Regions from separate parts of the Streptomyces sp. NPDC017991 genome, predicted to be linked through region 1. Evidence: riboswitches for the same ligand, from Rfam matches in the RefSeq annotation. Region 1 holds a riboswitch; each other region holds the start of a gene.
The links. Region 1 has a riboswitch for cobalamin ahead of ACH4DZ_RS11760 (ribonucleoside-diphosphate reductase subunit alpha). Riboswitches for the same ligand answer to the same signal wherever they lie in the genome.

Region 2: it holds a riboswitch for cobalamin, as region 1 does, so the genes downstream of both, ACH4DZ_RS03420 (energy-coupling factor ABC transporter permease) here and ACH4DZ_RS11760 (ribonucleoside-diphosphate reductase subunit alpha) in region 1, are expected to answer to the same signal.
Region 3: it holds a riboswitch for cobalamin, as region 1 does, so the genes downstream of both, ACH4DZ_RS39890 (cobalamin biosynthesis protein) here and ACH4DZ_RS11760 (ribonucleoside-diphosphate reductase subunit alpha) in region 1, are expected to answer to the same signal.

The regions. Positions count from the first base shown of each region.
Region 1 covers NZ_JBIRGP010000003.1:732,954-736,217, reverse strand. Annotated here, with positions in the region: gene ACH4DZ_RS11770 (nucleoside hydrolase) at 46-1,035, shown strand; gene ACH4DZ_RS11765 (GNAT family N-acetyltransferase) at 1,102-1,680, shown strand; cobalamin riboswitch at 1,721-1,942, shown strand; gene ACH4DZ_RS11760 (ribonucleoside-diphosphate reductase subunit alpha) at 2,080-3,264, shown strand, end outside.
Region 2 covers NZ_JBIRGP010000001.1:789,165-792,428, forward strand. Annotated here, with positions in the region: gene ACH4DZ_RS03410 (cellulase family glycosylhydrolase) at 1-539, opposite strand, end outside; gene ACH4DZ_RS03415 (nuclear transport factor 2 family protein) at 698-1,438, opposite strand; cobalamin riboswitch at 1,631-1,813, shown strand; gene ACH4DZ_RS03420 (energy-coupling factor ABC transporter permease) at 1,843-2,592, shown strand; gene ACH4DZ_RS03425 (energy-coupling factor ABC transporter substrate-binding protein) at 2,589-2,987, shown strand; gene cbiQ (cobalt ECF transporter T component CbiQ) at 2,994-3,264, shown strand, end outside.
Region 3 covers NZ_JBIRGP010000018.1:131,675-134,938, reverse strand. Annotated here, with positions in the region: gene ACH4DZ_RS39900 (anion permease) at 1-670, shown strand, start outside; gene ACH4DZ_RS39895 (hypothetical protein) at 683-904, shown strand; cobalamin riboswitch at 1,092-1,225, shown strand; gene ACH4DZ_RS39890 (cobalamin biosynthesis protein) at 1,347-2,351, shown strand; gene ACH4DZ_RS39885 (cobyric acid synthase) at 2,348-3,264, shown strand, end outside.

The DNA.
Region 1 (3,264 bases):
TCTGGGGGCGCAGCCCCCGGGGACAGGGGCCGATACCGTGGACAGGTGACCCCACGCGCCCCCATCGTCCTCGACAGCGACCCCGGCATCGACGACGCCGTAGCCCTCCAGTACCTGCTCGGCACAGGCCTGTGGGAGCTGAAGGCCTACACCTCCGTGGGCGGCAACCTCCCCGCGGAGCAGACCTACCTCAACGCCCGCGCCCTGGCGCGAACCCTCCGCATCGACGCGGACGTCCCCGTCCACCGCGGCGCGGGCCGCCCCCTGACCCGCCTGCCGTACCGCGTCGCCGCCGACTTCCACGGCCCCGCGGGACTCGGCGACGAGACACTGCCCGACTCGACCGCGGCGCACCCGACGGAGTCCTCCGCGCAGACGCTGCTGCGGCTCTCCCGGGAGTACGAGGGCGAGCTGACCGTGTGCGCGACGGGACCCCTCACCAATGTGGCGATCGCGCTCCTGGAGGACCCCGGTTTCGCCCGGCGCGTGAAGAAGTTCGTGTTCATGGGCGGCGCCGCCCGCGTGCCCGGGAACATCACACCGGTCGCCGAGTTCAACATGTGGGCCGACCCGGACGCCGCCGAGCTGGTCCTGTCCTCCGGAATCCCGTTCACCATGGTCGACCTGGACGCCTCGCACCGCTGGCTGTTCAGGCCCGCCGACCTCGCGGCCCTGGAGGCGGCGGGCCCCGGCACCGCGCTCGCCGCCCGGCTGCTGCGGGTCTACATGGAGGCGTACCGTCGCAGCGGCGGGGACGGCACCTGTCCGCTGCACGATCCGCTCGCCGTCGGTGTGTGCGCCGACGAGTCGTTCGTGACGCTCGCGGAGGGGGCGGTCGTCGTGGAGTCGGCCGCCGAACTCACGCGCGGCCAGACCGTGTTCGTCCCCTCGGCCGCCGGGCGGATCTACTATCCCGAGTCGCCCGCCCTGACCGCGCGGGTCCGCCTCACCGGCCGGGTGGCCCTCGGCCCGGGCCCGCGCGACTTCACGAAGGACTTCGTCTCGACCCTGCCCCTGTGGCCGGCGGCCGGCTAAGCCCCGCACACGGCGACGCGAGAAATCCGGCGGCCCTCGTGGGCCTCCTCGGGCACACTGCCGGGCATGGACATCGTGATCAGGCGGGCGGAGCCCGAGGAGTACCCGGCACTGGGGGACATCACCGCGCAGGCGTATCTCGGGGACGGGCTGCTCGACTTCGGGGAGAGCGACGAGTACCTCGGCGAACTGCGGAACGTGGCCAAGCGTGCCGCCGCGGCCGACGTACTGGTGGCCGTGGAAGCGGTCGCAGCCGTCGAGGCGTTCGATGCGGCGGATCCGGCCGGCGCGGCCGTTCGGGGCGGAGGCGCGCCTCGTGGCCGGCTCCTGGGCGGTGTGACCTTCGTACCCCGCGGCGGGCCCATGGCGGAGATCTCACGCGCGGACGAGGCCGAGATACGCATGCTGGCGGTCACCAAGGAGGCCCGGGGCCACGGCGTGGGCACCGCCCTCGTACGCGCCTGCATCGACCGCGCGCGGGCCGTGGAGGGCTGCGGGGGCATCGTGCTGTCCACCCAGCGCACCATGCACAGCGCCCACCGCATCTACGAGCACCTCGGCTTCACCCGCGCCCCGGGCCGTGACTGGAACCCCGTGCCGCACCTGGACGACATCATGCTCCTCAGTTACGAGTTGACCCTCTAGAGCCTGTCGCTACACCCTCCGTCACAGCGCCCGGAGCCGATACGACACAACATGTGGGGGTGCTTCCGGAGCCCGGCACAAGATGTATGCTCATGCTCGCTGTCGTCGCAGGGGAATCCGGTGCGAATCCGGAACTGTCCCGCAACGGTGTACTTGTACGTGATATGCCCGCATGCCCAGATGTCCGACATCGGATGTCCGCATGCCCGCAGGCCGCGTACGGGAGTCAGTCCGAGGACCTGCCGACAGCGCGCCCAGGCCGACCGGCCCGGGCGCATGACGTCCGGGCCTCGTGGAGTGGGCCGGTGGACGCGGCGTACCGCTGCCCAGGGCGCGTACCCCCGTGTGCCCCGAACCCTCTCCCGCCGAGGCCCCGTGCCGAGCGAGGGAGAGCCCCACGTGACCATCGCGCCAGCCGATCCGGTCTCCGCGACAGCGAGCCGGGACCAGCAGGACAGGGCCGAGGCAGACGGACCGGGAACCGCGTTGCTGCGGATCCTGACCGACTTCACCGCCGACCTCCCCGGCGCCGACCCCGGCCGGGTCGCCGCCGCCGCCCTGCGCGGCCGGTCCGCCGCCGCGGACACCGCGGAGCTGCGTGAGCTGGCCACGGAGTCGGCCGCCGGTCTCATCTCTGAGGACCCGGTCTACTCGAAGCTGGCCGCCCGCCTGCTGACCGTCGGTATCGCCGCGGAGGCCGCCTCGCAGGGCGTGCGCTCCTTCTCCGAGTCGGTCGCCGTCGGCCACCGCGAGGGCCTGATCGCCGACCGCACAGCCGAGTTCGTACGCCTCCACGCGGCCCGGCTCGACACGCTGATCGACCTGGCGGGCGACGACCGCTTCGGCTACTTCGGCCTGCGCACCCTGCACAGCCGGTACCTGCTGCGGCACCCGATCACGCGGTCCGTCATCGAGACGCCCCAGCACTTCATGCTGCGCGTGGCGAGCGGTCTCGCCGAGGACGACACGACCAGGTCCGTCGACGAGGTCGCCTCCCTGTACCGGCTGATGAGCCGCCTCGACTACCTGCCCTCCTCCCCCACGCTCTTCAACTCCGGTACGAGGCATCCGCAGATGTCGTCCTGCTATCTCCTCGACTCGCCGCTGGACGAGCTGGACTCCCTCTACGACCGCTACCACCAGGTGGCCCGCCTCTCCAAGCACGCGGGCGGCATCGGGCTCTCGTACTCCCGGATCCGTTCGCGCGGTTCGCTGATCCGCGGCACCAACGGGCACTCGAACGGCATCGTCCCGTTCCTGAAGACCCTCGACGCCTCGGTCGCCGCGGTGAACCAGGGCGGCCGGCGCAAGGGCGCGGCCGCGGTCTACCTGGAGACCTGGCACTCCGACATCGAGGAGTTCCTTGAGCTGCGCGACAACACCGGTGAGGACGCCCGGCGCACGCACAACCTGAACCTCGCGCACTGGATCCCGGACGAGTTCATGCGCCGGGTGAACGAGGACCGCGACTGGTCGCTGTTCTCGCCCTCGGACGTGCCCGAGCTGGTCGACCTGTGGGGAGGGGAGTTCGAGGCCGCGTACCGCGAGGCGGAAGCCGCCGGGCTCGCCAGGAAGACCATCCCC
Region 2 (3,264 bases), on a different contig from region 1:
TTGCCGATGTTGACGATGACGTAGTTCTCCTGGCCGGTGAGCACGCTCTTGAGGCCGATCCAGTAGTCGGCCGCGTGGTCGAGCGTGCCGGCCGCGGCGTCCTCGCCGTAACCGGTGGTGTCGTGCACCTCCAGTACGCAGATCAGCCGGTTGGCCTTGCACTGGGCGATGACGGCGGCCACATCCTCGGGGCTGTTCTTGCTCCAGCGGTGACCGTCGGAGAGGACGACACGGACGGAGTTGGCACCGAGCGCCTTGATGTCGGCCAGCGACTGCGTCTCACCCGGGTACCAGGTGTGGGCGTGGTTGACGCCGCGCATGACGAAATCGTTGCCGTTGCCTTCGAGCAGGCGGCCGTCGTCGATATGGAGGCCGGTCGCGAGGGCGCCCGGAGACGCGCCCGGCGGGTCACCGGGCACCTGGGCATGTGCGGTGGTCGGTGCGAGCGCGCCGAGAACGACGAGCCCCAGGAAGGCGGCCAGCCCGGCGAGCAACGCGCTGACAAAATTCTTCCGTGTCGTGCTTCTTGTTCTTCTCACTGCGACTCCAGGGAGTGAGCGCCAAGAAACTTGGGTTTCGGGAAAGTGGGAGCGCTCCCATAGAGGCATCTCGCCAGGAGCACGTCAAGACTTGGCGCATGCTCGGGCGTGTAACGGATGTGCCGGAGGGGCCTTGGGGGAGGCCCCTCCAGGGCTCATCAGGACCCGGCGGCGCCGGGGGCAGGAGCGTCGAAGGGTACGGACGTGTGCTGATGGACGATCAGCCAGCGGTCGCCCGTCAGCCGGTAGCCGGTGGTCACCCGTGCCGTCGTGTCCAGAGCGCCGCCGCCGGCCAGTGTGGCGCGCATCCGTACGAGCGCGTGGCTGAAGGCGATGCTCTCGTCGACCCGGACGCGGAATTCGAGCACCTCGCGCTCCACCGGCCCGGACAAGGCCGAGAACCACACCTCCTCGGCCTTGCGGAGCGCCGCGACCCCGCGCTGCTCCAGACCGCTCACCGGGTGGAACACCTCCACGTCCGGTGCGTAACAGGCCATCGCCCGGTCGAAGTCCCGCTCCCGTCCGGCGGCCGTCAGTTCCGCGTCGAGCCGGCGGATCTCCCCCTCGGCGTCCTCGTCGTCCCAGAACGCGCGCACCTCCATGGCCCCGAGGGCCGCGACCGGATGCTTCGCGGCGGCCTGAACGGCCTCCTCCAGGCTGTCGCACTCAAGGATGTCGTACCCGGCGACGTACTCCTTCGTCTCCGCGAACGGCCCGTCGGTGCGCAGCACTTCACCGCCGCGTACGCGCACCGTCACCGCGTCGGCCGGGGGGCGCAGCCGGTGCCCGTGGAGCCGTACGCCGCGCCGCACGCTCAGCTCCTCCACCCATGGTTCGACAGGGGCCATGCCCGAGGCGTCGGCGGTGTCGTCGCCGCAGACCAGCAGCATGTACTTCATGGTTCCTCCCGGTGTTCCTGAGACCCTGTACCTCACCGACGAACCGGGGCGAGCCGAATCGACGCCCCCGCAGCATCTCTTGTGCGCAGGGCGGCTGAACAGGCGCTCCCTTCCCGTCGGGAGTACCGGCGCGCGCCGCGTGACCACTCTCACGCCCCCCGAGGTCCGCTTGTCACCACCCCAGTACGCGCACTACTGTCACGACGCCTTGGTGCTCGGGAAATCGGTGTGATGCCGGTGCGGCCCTCGCCACTGTGATCGGGAAGTCCGGCTCCGGCCCTCGCGGGCAGCCACTGGGTCCTCGGACCCGGGAAGGCGGAGCACGGATGGTGTTACCCGTAAGCCAGGAGACCGGCCAAGGCGCGTCAACCATCCACGAGGTGCTGGAGAGGGTCTGCTGAGCCATGCACATTGCCGAGGGTTTCCTTCCTCCGGCGCACGCGGTCGCCTGGGGCGTCGCGTCGGCGCCGTTCGTCGTCCACGGAGTCCGGTCGCTCACCCGTGAGGTCAGAGAACATCCCGAGAGCACGCTCCTCATCGGCGCGTCGGGGGCCTTCACCTTCGTTCTCTCCGCACTGAAACTGCCGTCGGTGACCGGGAGCTGTTCGCATCCGACCGGCACCGGCCTGGGTGCCGTCCTGTTCCGGCCGCCGATCATGGCGGTCCTGGGCACCATCACCCTGCTCTTCCAGGCGCTGCTGCTCGCGCACGGCGGGCTGACCACGCTGGGCGCCAACGTCTTCTCGATGGCGATCGTCGGCCCGTGGGCCGGTTACGCGGTGTACCGGCTGCTCCGGCGGTTCGACGTGCCGCTGATGGTCGCGGTGTTCTTCGCCGCGTTCGTCGCCGACCTGTCCACCTACTGCGTCACCAGCGTGCAGCTGGCGCTCGCGTTCCCCGACCCCAGCAGTGGATTCCTGGGCGCGCTCGGCAAGTTCGGCTCGATCTTCGCCGTCACCCAGATCCCGCTCGCGGTGAGCGAGGGGCTGCTCACCGTGCTCGTGATGCGGCTGCTGGTGCAGTCGAGCAAGGGCGAACTGACCCGGCTCGGCGTGTTCCTGGCCGGCAGGCAGTCCCGGTCCGCGAAGTCCGGAACGGCCGAGTCGAACGACACGAACGAGATGAACGAGACGACCGGGACGGTGGCCCGATGAGCCGTAACGCGAAGATCAACGCCCTGCTGCTGCTCCTCGTGGCCGCGCTCGCCGTCCTGCCGCTGGCCTTCGGCATGGGCGACCACAAGAAGGAGCCGTTCACGGGCTCCGACGCGGAGGCGGAGACCGCGATCACCGAGATCGAGCCGGACTACGAGCCGTGGTTCTCGCCCCTGTACGAGCCGCCGTCCGGTGAGATCGAGTCGGCGCTGTTCGCCCTCCAGGCCGCCCTCGGCGCGGGCGTCCTCGCCTACTACTTCGGCCTGCGCCGGGGCAGGCGCCAGGGCGAACTGCGGGTCCTGGCACAGCGGGAGGGCGGCCGGACGACGGCCGGGGCACCCGGCGGCGCCGGTGAGTCCGCGGCCGGACCGAACCGACCGACCGAACGGGCCTGAGCCTTCGTGCTGCCGATCGACGCGGCGGCGCACAGCAGTCGCTGGCGCCGCCGCCATCCCGTCGACAAGGCCGTGCTCGGTCTCGGCCTGACCGTCCTGGCGATCTCCCTCCCGCCCTGGCCGGGCGCCGCGCTGGTCCTGGTGACCGCCCTCACCGTGCTGCTGGGCCCGGCCGCGGTGCCCGGCCGACGGCTCTGGCGCGCCTACCGGGTGCCGCTGGGCTTCTGCGTCACCGGTGCGCTCCCCCTGCTGCTGCAGGTCGGCGGCCCGGACGGGT
Region 3 (3,264 bases), on a different contig from region 1:
CACGAACGACGCGCAGAAGACCATGGGCATCATCACCCTGGCCCTGGTCACCGGCGGGGTGCTCGCGCCCGGCTCGAACCCTCCCCTGTGGGTCATCGTCTCGGCCGGTATCGCCATCGCGCTCGGCACCTACCTGGGCGGCTGGCGCATCATCCGCACCATGGGCAAGGGCCTCACCGACCTCGCGCCGCCGCAGGGCTTCGCCGCCCAGACCAGCGCCGCGACGGTCATCCTGGCCTCCTCGCACCTCGGCTTCTCCCTCTCGACCACCCAGTCCTGCTCCGGCGCCGTGATGGGTTCGGGCCTGGGCCGCAAGGGCGGTGTCGTCCGCTGGTCGACCGCGACGCGCATGTTCATCGCCTGGGGCCTCACGCTCCCCGCCGCCGGTCTGGTGGGCGCGGGCGCCGAGTTCCTGACCAAGCAGGGCACCTGGGGCATCGTCCTCACCGGCGCGCTGCTGATCGCCGGCTCCGCGGTCATCTGGACGCTGTCCCGCCGCCAGCCCGTCACCGTCGACAACGTCAACGACGACCACGAGCCCGCGGGCGTCGTGACCACCGCGATCGCCGCCGTCACCCCGCCTCCCGCGGGTCCGGTCGTCCCGGCCATCGACCTCAAGACCACCATCCCGGGCCCGGACGCCGAGCCCGCCCGTCCGGCCACGGTGTAAGGAACGAACCGTATGAAGATCGACTGGGCAGCCCTCGGCTCCGTGTTCGGAGTCAGCCTCATCTCCACCGTCGCCCTCGTGGGCCTCTTCACCCTCGGCATCGTCGGCCTCACCAAGCGCGAGTCGGCCGCCGCACAGGGTGGCTCCGCGACCCTCGCGGTCACCGGCGCGTACGCCTGCTTCGCCGCCTGCGCGGCGGCCGTGGCGTACGGGATCTATCTGATCGTCGCCTGACCGGTACGGCCGTCGGGCCGTACGCCCGCAGTGTCACCGTCCGCCCTGCCGGAGCCGCCTCGTCCGCGGTCCCGGCAGGGCGGTCGCACGTCCGCGGCAAACCGGTCCGCGGGGCGGGCCCGTCGGTGGATGTGGGTCTCAGCACACTCTCCCGTCGCAGGTCAACAGCAAGTTGACGGGTGTTCTCGGACCGTGGTGGACTGCCGAGGCCATGTACGTCGGCAGAAGAGGAAGCCGGTGCGAATCCGGCGCGGTCCCGCCACTGTCACCGGGGAATCGATCCCCCGGGAGCCAGGAACTCTCGCCGTCGGTCTCGTCGAACCAGGGCGTGGACACCCTGAGTGAGGACATATCGCCATGTGCGCCCACCTGTTGTGGACCAGTGTGCCCGGGCCCGGGCCCGGTACGAGGGTCTCGCCTCGCGTGACGGCGGGCTGAACCGATGCGAGCCGATCGCGTCTTCGCGTACGGCGCCGCCGTCGGCCTCCTCGGTGACCTGCTGCTCGGCGATCCCCGCCGGGGGCATCCGGTCGCCGCGTTCGGCCGGGCCGCGGGAACCGTCGAGCGGGCCCTGTGGCGCGACCACCGGGGATGGGGGGCGCTGCACACCGCGGTGTGCGCGGGCGGCGCCGTCTCCCTCGCCGTGGCCGCCAGGCGTTCCGTACGTACCTCCCCCGTCGCCTCCGTCGTCCTGACCGCGGCGGCCACCTGGGCGGTGGTCGGGGGGACCTCGCTCGGGCGTGAGGCCCGGGCCGTCGGCGGGGCGCTGGCCGCCGGGGACATCGAGGTGGCCCGTGAGCGGCTGCCGCATCTGTGCGGGCGCGACCCGCAGGCCCTGGACGCCGACGGGATCGCCCGCGCGGTGGTCGAGTCGGTCGCCGAGAACACCTCCGACGCCGTCGTGGGCGCCCTGGTGTGGGGCGCGGTCGCGGACGTGCCCGGGCTGGTCGGGTTCCGGGCCGTCAACACCCTGGACGCCATGGTCGGGCACAAGTCGACCCGCCACCGGCGGTACGGGTGGGCCTCCGCACGGCTCGACGACGTGGTGGGGTGGCCCGGGGCGCGCCTGACCGCGGTCCTCGCCGCCGTCGCCGGGGGGAATCCACGTGGGGCGGTCACCGCCTGGCGCGCCGACGCCGGCAAGCATCCGAGTCCCAACGCCGGGCCCGTGGAGGCCTCGTTCGCGGGTGCGCTCGGGGTACGGCTCGGCGGCACGCTCTCGTACGCGGGACGGGTCGAACATCGGCCCGTGCTCAACGGTCCGGGGCGGGCCGTGCGGGTCGAGGACATCGAGCGGGCCGTCCGGCTCTCGCGACGGGTGAGCCTCCTCGCGCTGGGCGCGAGTGTCGCCGGGCGGCTGCTCGTCACCTCCCTCGTCACCTCGCTCACCACGTCACACGCCGGGCCGCTCGCCAAGTCACCTGTCACGAAAGGGCGTACGTCATGAGCGGGGGAACGGGCGGGAGGCCGGGCGGCGGACCGGGCGGCGGGCTCCTCGTCGCCGGTACCACCTCCGACGCGGGCAAGAGCGTCGTGACCGCCGGCATCTGCCGGTGGCTGGTGCGCCGGGGCGTCAAGGTCGCGCCGTTCAAGGCGCAGAACATGTCGCTGAACTCGTTCGTGACGCGGGAGGGCGCGGAGATCGGGCGTGCGCAGGCCATGCAGGCGCAGGCCGCCCGCGTGGAGCCCTCCGTGCTCATGAACCCCGTCCTGCTCAAGCCGGGCGGTGACCGCAGCAGCCAGGTCGTCCTGATGGGCAAGCCCGTGGGCGAGCTGAGCGCGCGCGGCTATCACGGCGGCCGTCAGGAGGCGCTGCTCGGGACCGTGCTGGACTGTCTGGCCGAGTTGCGGGGCACGTATGACGCGGTGATCTGTGAGGGGGCGGGCAGTCCCGCCGAGATCAACCTGCGGCGCACCGACATCGTGAACATGGGGATCGCGCGGGGCGCGCGGCTGCCCGTCCTCGTGGTGGGGGACATCGACCGCGGCGGGGTCTTCGCCTCGTTCTTCGGGACGGTGGCCCTGCTGTCGCGCGAGGACCAGGAGCTGGTCGCCGGGTTCCTCGTCAACAAGTTCCGCGGGGACGTCTCCCTGCTCGAACCCGGCGTCGACATGCTGCACGGGCTCACCGGGCGGCACACCTACGGCATCCTGCCCTTCCGGCACGGGCTCGGCATCGACGAGGAGGACGGGCTCCGAGTGTCCCTGCGGGGCTCGGTGCGCGAGTCCGAGGTCTCCTCCCCCGTCGGTGAGGACATCCTGCGGGTCGCCGTCTGCGCGATCCCCCTGATGTCCAACTTCACGGACCTGGACGCCCTCGCCGCCGAACCGGGCGTCGTCGTGCGGTTCGTGGACCGCGC